2 regions of the Streptomyces nigra genome follow, and region 2 is predicted to be linked to the other one. Evidence: riboswitches for the same ligand, from Rfam matches in the RefSeq annotation. Region 2 holds a riboswitch; the other holds the start of a gene.

Region 1 (5,590 bases), 4.2 Mb from region 2:
GCGTTTCCTCGACACCGGTGTGTCCCTGCAGAACATCCGGACCGCCGTCCAGCATCTGCGCGAGCAGGGCTTCCACGACCTCGAGCGGCTGACGCTGATGAGCGACGGCGCGACGGTGTACGAGTGCACCTCGCCGGACGAGGTCCACGCGCTGCTCCAGGGCGGCCAGGGGATCTTCGGGATCGCCGTGGGCGTGGTGTGGCGGGACGTCGAGAGCGCGTTGTCGCAGCTGCACGGGGAGCGGATCGACACCGGCGAGACGCTGGTCGGGCACAACCCGGCCGACGAGCTGGCGCGGCGGCGCAATCGCGCGGTCTGAGGACGCGGTCCCGGAACGCGAGCGTTGTCAGTGCCGTAGGGCAGCATCGGAACTGTGAGAAACGCGCCCACCATCCTGCACCTCGACATGGATGCCTTCTACGCGTCGGTGGAACAGGCGTCCAAGCCGAGCCTGCGCGGGAAGGCCGTGATCGTGGGCGGGCTCGGGCCTCGCGGGGTGGTCGCCACGGCCTCGTACGAGGCCCGGATCTTCGGGGTGCACTCCGCCATGCCGATGGCGCAGGCGCGGCGGCTCGCGCCCAACGCCGCGTATCTCGTGCCTCGCTTCCGGATCTACCGGGATGTCAGCGAGCGGGTGATGGGTCTGCTGCGGGAGCTGTCGCCGCTGGTGGAGCCGTTGAGCCTGGACGAGGCGTTCGTCGACCTGGAGGCCGGGGGAGTGGCCTGGGACGCCGAGTCCGCCCGGCTGGTGGGGGGGAAGCTGCGCTCCGACATACGGGCGGCCACCGGGCTCGCCGGGTCGGTGGGGCTGGCCGCCTCGAAGATGGTCGCGAAGATCGCCTCGGAGGAGGCCAAGCCGGACGGGCTGGTGCTGATCGAACCGGGGACCGAGCGGGGGCTCCTCGGGCCGATGTCCGTGCGGGTCCTGCCGGGGGTGGGGCCGGCGACCGGGGACCATCTGCGGCGGGCCGGGATCCACACCGTCGAGGAGATCGCCGAGGCGGGTGAGGACGAGCTGGTGCGGCTGCTGGGGAAGGCGCACGGGCACGCCCTGTACGCGATGGCGCTCGCGCACGACGAGCGGCCCGTGGTGGCCGAGCGGGAGGCGAAGTCCGTCTCGGTCGAGGACACGTACGACGTGGACATCCATGACCGGGTGCGGGTGGGGCTGGAGGTGCAGCGGCTTGCCGACCGGTGTGTGCGGCGGTTGCGGGGGCCGGCCTTTCGGGGCGCACCATTGTGCTGAAGGTGCGGCGGTACGACTTCTCGACGCTGACGCGGTCGGAGACGTTGCGGGGGCCCACGGATGATCCGGCGGTGGTGCGGGAGGCCGCGGCGCGGTTGCTGGAGGGGGTGGATACGACCGGGGGTGTGCGGTTGCTGGGGGTCGGGGTGAGTGGGCTGGCCGACTTCACGCAGGAGGACTTGTTCGCTCAGGCGGCTGGGGAGGTGGCCGTGGAGGGGACGACCTCGGCGGGGGTGGTGCTGTGGCTGAGGAGGCTCTCGGTACTTCTGGGGCCGCTGTGGAGGGGGATCGGGACGGTGACGCCGAGGGGGAGGCGCAGCCGCAGCCGGCCGAGCGGCGGTGGCATGCGGGGCACGATGTGCGGCATGCCGAGTACGGGCACGGGTGGGTGCAGGGGAGTGGGGTCGGACGGGTGACGGTGCGGTTCGAGACGCCGGAGTCGGGGCCGGGGCGGGTGCGGACGTTTCGGGTCGATGACCCGGCGTTGGAGGTGGCGGAGCCGTTGCCGTTGGTTGCGGCGGAGACGCCTGTGGCGCCGGGGTAGTGGCGCGGGGCGCTGTGCCCGCGCTTATGGGGTGTCGCTGCGCCCACCACGACTGCCCTCAGCTGGGTGGGCCGGGGGTCGCCAGCGTTGCTGCCAGGGGCGTGGTGCTGGGCCGCGCCTACGGGTGCCGCTGCGCCCAACCGTGCCGCCCCTGCGGCACGACTGCCCTCAGCTACGGCTGAGGCCTCCCGCTGGCTCGCAGCTACGGGGCATGCGGCCCAGCGGCAGGGTGGGGGTCAGGTGTGGGGGTGGGGGGTTCGGGGGAGTTCGGGGGTTCGAGGGGCCAGGGTGCCGAAGTCGATGTCGGGGGGTGGGGGGCCCGGCGGGGCCACGTCGAGGCCGTAGTGGTGGTAGAGCTGGAGTTCCTGCTCGGGGGAGAGGTGGCGGCCCACGCCGAAGTCGGGGGCGTCCTTGATCAGGGCCCGGTCGAAGGGGACGTGCAGGGCGCCCTCCACCAGTTCGCTGGGCTCCAGGGGGACGAAGGCGTCGCGGGAGAAGAGGCCGGTGCGTATCGCCGCCCACTCCGGTACGCCGGTCGCGTCGTCCAGGTACACCTCGTCGATGGTGCCGATCTTGGTGCCGTTGCGGTCGAAGGCCTTGCGGCCGATCAGGTTGCGCGGATCGATGTCGGTCTGCACGGTCCCTCCACTTGGTCGCAAGTCATCCGTAAGCACTACGAAAAGGCAGATCCGTGACGGCGGCCACTCGAAGGTCCGTGCGGTGCCCCCGCTGGTAGGCTTGGCAGCGGCTGCTGACCCCGTGCGGGAGAGTCCTCCGGAGATCGCCGGAGGCGCCGAAGGAGCAAATCCTCCCCGGAATCTCTCAGGCACACGTACCGCACGGACGAGGTCACTCTGGAAAGCAGGGCGGGTGTCGACGGCTCCCGCCCTCACCGACGGTGAAAGCCGGGGCCCTCAGGGCGCCCCGGTGAAGCTCTCAGGTTGAGATGACAGAGGGGGAGGCCGTCCGGGCACCCGCGCCGTGGTGCCCCTCGAAGGTCGCGTCAGACCATGGAGGCCTCCGCAATGACCGCCCATCGCATTCCGCTCTCCGAGCTCGAGCAAGGGATTCCCTTCGAGCAGCGTCACATCGGTCCCGATTCCGAGGCGCGGGCCAAGATGCTCGCCCATGTCGGGTACGGCTCGCTCGACGAGCTGACCGCTGCCGCGGTCCCGGACGTGATCAAGAACGCCGACGCCCTCGACCTGCCCGGTGCCCGCACCGAGGCCGAGGTGCTGGCCGAGCTGCGCTCGCTCGCCGACCGGAACCAGGTCCTGGACTCGATGGTCGGGCTCGGCTACTACGGGACGTTCACCCCGCCGGTCATCCTGCGCAACGTCATGGAGAACCCGGCCTGGTACACGGCGTACACGCCGTACCAGCCCGAGATCTCCCAGGGCCGGCTCGAGGCCCTGCTGAACTTCCAGACGATGGTCGCCGACCTCACCGGGCTGCCGACGTCCGGCGCCTCCCTGCTCGACGAGGGCACCGCGGCCGCCGAGGCCATGGCCCTGTCGCTGCGCATGGGCAAGAACAAGAAGGGCCTCTTCCTAATCGACGCGGACGCCCTTCCGCAGACCATCGCCGTGATCCAGACCCGCGCCGAGCCCACCGGCATGGAGGTCGTGGTCGCCGACCTCAGCGAGGGCATCCCCGCCGAGGTCGCCGAGCGCGAGATCAACGGCGTGCTCCTGCAGTACCCGGGCGCCTCCGGGGCCGTACGGGACCTCACGCCCGTCATCGAGCAGGCCCATGGGCTGGGCGCCCTGGTGACCGTCGCCGCGGACCTGCTGGCGCTCACGCTGCTGAAGTCGCCCGGCGAGCTCGGCGCGGACATCGCGGTCGGCACCACGCAGCGGTTCGGTGTCCCGATGGGCTTCGGCGGGCCGCACGCCGGTTACATGGCGGTCCGCGAGAAGTTCGCGCGCAGCCTGCCCGGCCGCCTCGTCGGTGTGTCCGTCGACGCCGACGGCAACAAGGCGTACCGCCTCGCGCTGCAGACCCGTGAGCAGCACATCCGCCGTGAGAAGGCCACCAGCAACATCTGTACCGCCCAGGTGCTGCTCGCCGTGATGGCCGGCATGTACGCCGTCTACCACGGCCCGGACGGCCTGAAGGGCATCGCCGCCCGCACCCACCGCTACGCCACGATCCTCGCCGCGGGCCTGTCGGCCGGCGGGGTCGAGGTCCTGCACGGCTCGTTCTTCGACACCGTGACCGCCCGGGTGCCCGGCAAGGCCGCCGACATCGTCGCCGCCGCCCGGGACCACGGGGTGAACCTGCGCCTCGTCGACGCCGACCACGTGTCGGTCGCCTGCGACGAGACCACCACCCGCGCCCAGGTCTCCGCCGTGTGGAAGGCGTTCGGCGTCGAGGGCCGGATCGACGCGCTGGACGCGTCGGCCGGCGAGGGGCTGCCCGGCGCGCTGCTGCGCGGCGACGAGTATCTGACGCACCCCGTCTTCCACCAGCACCGCTCCGAGACCGCGATGCTGCGCTACCTGCGCCGGCTCGCCGACCGGGACTACGCGCTGGACCGCGGCATGATCCCGCTGGGCTCCTGCACGATGAAGCTCAACGCGACGACCGAGATGGAGCCGGTCACCTGGCCCGAGTTCGGCCAGCTGCACCCGTTCGCGCCCGCCGAGCAGGCGGAGGGCTACCTCACGCTCATCCGTGAGCTGGAGGAGCGTCTCGCCGAGGTCACCGGCTACGACAAGGTCTCGCTCCAGCCGAACGCCGGTTCACAGGGCGAGCTGGCCGGTCTGCTCGCCGTACGCGGCTACCACCGGGCCAACGGCGACGAGCAGCGCACCGTCTGTCTGATCCCGTCCTCCGCACACGGCACGAACGCCGCCAGCGCCGTGATGGCCGGTATGAAGGTCGTCGTCGTCAAGACCGCCGAGGACGGCGAGATCGACGTCGAGGACCTGCGGGCGAAGATCGAGAAGCACCGTGACGAGCTCGCCGTGCTGATGATCACCTACCCGTCCACGCACGGGGTGTTCGAGGAGCACGTCGCCGACATCTGCGCGCAGGTGCACGAGGCCGGCGGCCAGGTGTACGTCGACGGCGCCAACCTCAACGCGCTGGTGGGGCTGGCCAAGCCCGGCCACTTCGGCGGCGACGTCTCGCACCTGAACCTGCACAAGACCTTCTGCATCCCGCACGGCGGCGGTGGCCCGGGCGTCGGCCCGGTCGGTGTGCGCGCCCACCTGGCGCCGTACCTGCCGAACCACCCGCTGCAGCCCGCGGCCGGTCCCGAGACGGGCGTCGGCCCGATCTCGGCCGCGCCCTGGGGCTCCGCGGGCATCCTGCCCATCTCCTGGGCGTACGTCCGTCTCATGGGCGGCGAGGGACTGAAGCGGGCCACGCAGGTGGCCGTGCTCAGCGCCAACTACATCGCCAAGCGGCTCGAGCCGCACTACCCGGTGCTCTACACCGGTCCGGGCGGCCTCGTCGCGCACGAGTGCATCATCGACCTGCGGCCGCTGACCAAGGCCACCGGCGTCAGCGTGGACGACGTGGCCAAGCGCCTCATCGACTACGGCTTCCACGCGCCGACGATGTCCTTCCCGGTGGCCGGCACGCTGATGATCGAGCCGACCGAGTCCGAGGACCTGACCGAGCTCGATCGGTTCTGCGACGCGATGATCGCCATCCGCGCCGAGATCGAGAAGGTCGGCTCGGGCGAGTGGCCCGCCGAGGACAACCCGCTGCGCAACGCCCCGCACACCGCCGGTGCGCTCGGCGGCGCGTGGGAGCACGCGTACAGCCGCGAGGAGGCCGTCTTCCCGGCC
Region 2 (5,590 bases):
GTCCTCGGCGGTCAGCCGGTCCGCGAGGATGCGGGCGCCCTCGACCGTGCGGCGCTGGCGCTCCTTGAACTCCTCGGAGGCGGCGACCTTGAACGAGACCGCCTTGGCGGCGATCACGTGCTCCAGCGGACCGCCCTGGAAGCCCGGGAAGACGGAGGAGTTCAGCTTCTTCGCGAACTCCTTGCTGCGCGCCAGGATGATCCCGCCGCGCGGCCCGCCGAGCGTCTTGTGGGTGGTGGAGGTGACCACGTCGGCGTGCGGCACCGGGTTGGGGTGCAGCCCCGCCGCGACCAGGCCCGCGAAGTGGGCCATGTCCACCCACAGGTAGGCGCCGGTCTCGTCGGCGATCCGGCGGAAGGCCGCGAAGTCCAGCTGGCGCGGGTACGCCGACCAGCCCGCGATGATCACCTTCGGGCGGTGCTCCTTGGCGAGGCGCTCCACCTCGTCCATGTCGACCAGACCGCTCTCCGGGTCCACGTGGTACGCGACCACCTGGAACTGCTTGCCGGAGAAGTTCAGCCGCATCCCGTGGGTGAGGTGGCCGCCGTGCGCCAGGTCCAGGCCCAGGATGGTGTCGCCGGGCTGGGCCAGCGCGAACAGCGCCGCCTGGTTGGCCGAGGCGCCCGAGTGCGGCTGGACATTGGCGTACTCGGCGCCGAACAGCTCCTTCACCCGGTCGATGGCGATCTGCTCGGCGACGTCGACGTGCTCGCAGCCGCCGTAGTAGCGCCGGCCGGGGTAGCCCTCGGCGTACTTGTTCGTCAGGACCGAGCCCTGCGCCTCCATGACGGCGACCGGGGCGAAGTTCTCCGACGCGATCATCTCGAGGGTGGACTGCTGACGCTCCAGCTCGGCGTCGAGCGCCGCGGCGACCGCCGGGTCCAGCTCGTGCAGGGGCGTGTTCAGAAGGGAGTTCTCAGACATGGGGGGTACGGGCTCCTCAGCCGGCGGTGTGGGCGTCGTACTCGTCTGCGGAGAGCAGGTCGGCCGGCTCCTCCGTGACGCGCACCTTGAACAGCCAGCCGCCCTCGAAGGGGGCCGAGTTCACCAGGGCCGGGTCGTTCACCACGTCCTCGTTGATCTCGGTGACCTCGCCGGTGACCGGGGAGTACAGGTCGGAGACGGACTTCGTCGACTCCAGTTCGCCGCAGGTGTCACCCGCGGTCACGGTCGAGCCGACCTCGGGGAGCTGGGCGTAGACGACGTCGCCGAGCGCGTTGGCCGCGAACTCGGTGATGCCGACCGTGGCGACGCCGTCCTCGGCGGTCGCGAGCCACTCGTGCTCCTTGCTGTAACGCAGCTGCTGGGGGTTGCTCATGGCCTGAATTCTCCTGTACACGCGTCAGTGCTGATGAAGGGGGACTGAGACGACTGGGACGGCGGACATGGCGGCGGACGTGCGCGGTCGCACGCCGCCCTGCCAGTCTGTACGCGCGGCGCGGCTCGTGCCGCGCGCGGTTCCTACTTCTGCCGCTTGTAGAACGGCAGCGCCACGACCTCGTAGGGCTCGTGGCTGCCGCGGATGTCCACGCCGACCCCGGGGGTGCCCGGCGCCGCGTGCGCGGCGTCGACGTAGGCCATGGCGATCGGCTTGCCCAGGGTGGGGGAGGGGGCGCCGGAGGTCACCTCGCCGATGACCTCGCCGCCGGCGACGACCGGGTACCCGGAGCGCGGCACGCGGCGGCCCTCGGCGACCAGGCCGACCAGGACGCGCGGCGGGTTCGTCTCGGCCTTGGCGGCGGCCGCCTGGAGCGCCTCGCGCCCGACGAAGTCGCCCTCCTTCTCGAACTTCACCACCCGGCCGAGGCCGGCGTCGAAGGGGGTGAGCGAGGTCGACAGCTCGTTGCCGTACAGCGGCATGCCCGCCTCCAGGCGGAGCGTGTCACGGCAGGACAGGCCGCAGGGGACCAGGCCGACGCCCTGACCGGCCTCGGTGAGCGCCTGCCACAGCTCCACGGCGTGCTCCGGCTTCACGAACAGCTCGAAGCCGTCCTCGCCGGTGTAGCCCGTGCGGGCGATCAGGGCGGGCACGCCGGCGACGGTGCCGGGCAGGCCGGCGTAGTACTTCAGGCCGTCCAGATCGGCGTCGGTGAGCGACTTCAGGATGCCGGGGGACTCGGGGCCCTGGACGGCGATCAGCGCGTACGCGTCACGGTCGTCGCGGACCTCGGCGTCGAAGCCGGCCACCCGCTCGGTCAGCGCGTCGAGCACGACCTGGGCGTTGGAGGCGTTGGCGACGACCATGTACTCGGTCTCGTCGAGCCGGTAGACGATCAGGTCGTCCAGGATGCCGCCGTCGGCCCGGCAGATCATGGTGTAGCGGGCGCGGCCCACCCCGACGGAGGCGATGTTGCCCACCAGGGCGTGGTTCAGGAAGGCGGCCGCCTGGGCGCCGGTGACCGTGATCTCGCCCATGTGCGAGAGGTCGAACAGGCCGGCGCGGGTGCGCACCGCGTTGTGCTCGTCGCGCTCGGAGCCGTAGCGCAGGGGCATGTCCCAGCCGGCGAAGTCGGTCATGGTGGCGCCCAGCGAGCGGTGCAGGGCGTCCAGGGCGGTACGGCGCGGTTCGGAACTGCTCATCGGTCGGTCGTCTCCCAAGGCATGACGGGCGGTCGTTCCTCCCCATCTGTCATCGGAACCTGAGAGGTTCGTCATGACCGCGCGTGGGCATGACTTGCACCTTGGGTGGGACCACCGGCGACGGCGGCCCGCTTTTCAGATGTGCCTCGCCCGCGCGGTAACGGGGCCTGAGAGATTCAAGGGAGGGACTTGCTCCTTCGGCGCCCCGGCGGCGTACAGCCGGGGACTCTCCCGCGCGGATTCAAACGGCCGGTATGCAGTTGGCGCCGCCATCATCGCATGCCCGGCCCCGTCTGCCCCAGGCCACATCTGTAACCGGCCTGTGGCAGTAAGCGAACGAAAACAGAGAGGATCCTCCATTACCTTCTCTTTACGCTCGGTGGGGATGGGGAAGCCTGTATGCGGAGGAGGACGATGACGGTGAAGCGCACCACGGCGTACGCCACCACGTCGGGCATCGCCCTGCCCGGGCAGCCGGGGGCCTCGGCCGTCGAGGCCCGGACGCGTCCCGCGCCGGTGGTGCGGGACCTGCGCGAGCGGTCGGGCCGCGGCCCGACCGCCCTGCTCTTCGGCCCCCGCGACCTCGTCGTGATCACCGGCCTGCCCGGCAGCGGCAAGTCCACCCTGATGCGGCGGACCGTCCGCGGCCCGCGCGTCGACTCCCAGGACACCCGGGACCGCTGGGACGCCCGGATGCCCGGTTTCCTGCCCTACGCCCTCTACCGTCCCCTGGTCCGTCTCTCCCACTACGCCGGGCTGCGCCGCGCCGTCCGCCGCGGCGGCGGGGTCGTCGTGCACGACTGCGGCACCCAGGCGTGGGTGCGCGGCTGGCTGGCCCGGGCCGCCCGGCGCCGCGGCGGCGTCCTGCACCTGCTGGTGCTCGACGTCGACCCGGACACCGCTCTGGAGGGGCAGCGCGAGCGCGGCCGGGGCGTCTCCCGGTACGCCTTCCTGCGTCACCGGCGCGCCGCCGCCCGGCTGCTGCGCGCCGTCGACAGCGGTGAGCTGCCCCGGGGCTGCGGCTCCGCGGTGCTGCTCGACCGGGACGCGGCCGGCACCCTGCGCCGGATCGGGTTCACGGGCTGACCCGGGCCCGGCCGGGCGGGGCCGGGTCCCGGTAGCCTTTCGACCCTCAGACGTGATTCACAGCAGGCGGTCACAGACAGATGGACTTCGCAGCGGATCTCCCCGCGGACTTCCCGGCAGGCTCTCCCCTCCACCCGCACGGCGGCTGGCCCGGCAACGAACTGGAGGAGGTGCTCTCGGCCTCCCTCGGCCAGCCGTCGGCCGGCGGCCGGATCGTGGAGGTGCTGGGCCGCAGCTTCGTCTGGGTGCCGCTGCCCAACGGCGGCGGCCCGGACAGCGGTCCGCTCGACCTGCCCGGCATGGAGATCGACGGCCAGGGCTATGTCCCGGTGTTCTCCTCAGAGGAGCAGTTCCGGCAGGTCGTCGGCTCCCACATGGCGTACACCGTCGCCCCGGCCGTGGAGTTCGCCCGCGGGCTGCCGCCGCACGTGGGCATCGCGGTCAACCCGGGCGGAGTGGTCGGCGTGCCGCTGCCCCCGGCCGCGGTGGCCGAGGTGTGCCGGGCGGGCCGTACCCCGCTGGACGGCTTCGCCTCCGGAGGCCGCGTCAAGCTCTACGAGCCCGACTGGCAGGACGACCCGGTCGACTTCCTGTCCGCGGCGTCCGCCGAGTTCGCCGCGATCGGCGTCGTCGCCACCGCCCGCCGCTGTCTCGGCGCGATCGAGGACGGCGAGCCGGTGCTGTTCGTCGGCGTCGAACTGACGCAGTGGGAGGGCGACTTGCGGGCCGCCCCGATGGACGCCCTGGGCCGCGCCCTCGGCCGTGTGCCGGTGCGCTGGCCGGTCAACCTGGTCCTCCTCGACGTGGCCCAGGACCCGGTCATCGACTGGATGCGCGCCAAGGTCCGCCCGTTCTACACACGCGAGCCCTGAGATCCCGGACGCGTGGTCCCCGAGATTTTCGACGAGCGGTCCGGCGCCCCGCGACGCCGGACCGATCCGGACGACAGGCCCTAAGCTGGGCTCAGAGCCATGTCGGGCTCAATGCCATGTTTTCCCGAAGGGGCGGTAAAAGGTGAGCGCGAGCGGCACAACCTCGACCGGGCAGGTCGAGCACATGCTGCGCCAGGTGACCCCCGGGCGCTACGACGCCTACGAGGCACTCCTGCGCGCCCTCGCCACCCCGGCCACCGGCCAGGTCTGGATGCTGCTGTGGCACGGTCAGGCGGGCTCCCCGGACGCCCAGTACGGGAACATGGAGGTCGACGGTCACGCCTACGCCCCGTGCGTCACCTCCGCCCAGGAGCTGTCGGCCAGCGGCTGGAACCGCAGCTACGAGGTCGTCGACGGACTCGACGTGGCCCGCACCCTCCACCCCGACCACTACGGCCTCTGGCTGAACCCGCACGCCCCCGGCGGCGGCGTCGGCATCCCCTGGCTCGACCTGCGCCGGATCGCCACCGGCCTGGACCGCCAGCCCGCCGGACCGCTGCGGCTGTCGGAGCCCGCCATCGAGATCCCGCAGTTCTACGCCCTGCTCTCGCAGAACGCCCACCGCACCCCGGCCGTGCGCACCCTGCGCCGCGCCTGGGTCCAGCCCGCGCTCGGGGCCCCGTATCTGGCGATCGGCCTGGACGTCTACGACACCAGCCCGCCCGCCGTGGACGCGGTGCGCTCCATGATGCTCCAGTCGGTCGGCGCGGTCCCGGACGGACTGCCCGTCTCCACGGTCGCGATGGCCGACGAGGACGATCCGGTGGCGATGTGGATGCGGCAGGCCGCGCGCCCCTTCTACGACCGCGAGGCACACGCCACCGCCCCCGCCGCGGGCTACGGCTACCCTCCGGCACAGGGCCGTTACTGAGCTTCGGCTTGCCATGACGCCGGTTCGCCCCACCCCCCTCTGTCGTAGGTGTGAGCGCCTTCCCGCTGTCGTTTCCCAGGCGGATCTCCGCGCGTAGATGCGATCAGAAGGTCCCGGTCCG

Evidence for each region. A riboswitch is a leader RNA that binds a small molecule or an ion and turns the genes downstream of it on or off. The one in region 2 is predicted to bind glycine.
Region 1: another riboswitch for glycine. It lies ahead of gcvP (aminomethyl-transferring glycine dehydrogenase); the one in region 2 lies ahead of gcvT (glycine cleavage system aminomethyltransferase GcvT).

The regions. Positions count from the first base shown of each region.
Region 1 covers NZ_CP029043.1:1,056,418-1,062,007, reverse strand. The annotation lists gene DC008_RS04925 (MerR family transcriptional regulator) at 1-319, shown strand, start outside; partial or broken gene DC008_RS04920 (DNA polymerase IV) at 374-1,790, shown strand; gene DC008_RS04915 (PRC-barrel domain-containing protein) at 2,027-2,428, opposite strand; glycine riboswitch at 2,543-2,638, shown strand; gene gcvP (aminomethyl-transferring glycine dehydrogenase) at 2,816-5,590, shown strand, end outside.
Region 2 covers NZ_CP029043.1:5,260,436-5,266,025, forward strand. The annotation lists gene glyA (serine hydroxymethyltransferase) at 1-924, opposite strand, end outside; gene gcvH (glycine cleavage system protein GcvH) at 941-1,318, opposite strand; gene gcvT (glycine cleavage system aminomethyltransferase GcvT) at 1,462-2,580, opposite strand; glycine riboswitch at 2,617-2,725, opposite strand; glycine riboswitch at 2,726-2,824, opposite strand; gene DC008_RS24525 (AAA family ATPase) at 2,995-3,666, shown strand; gene DC008_RS24530 (enhanced serine sensitivity protein SseB) at 3,747-4,538, shown strand; gene DC008_RS24535 (enhanced serine sensitivity protein SseB C-terminal domain-containing protein) at 4,681-5,469, shown strand.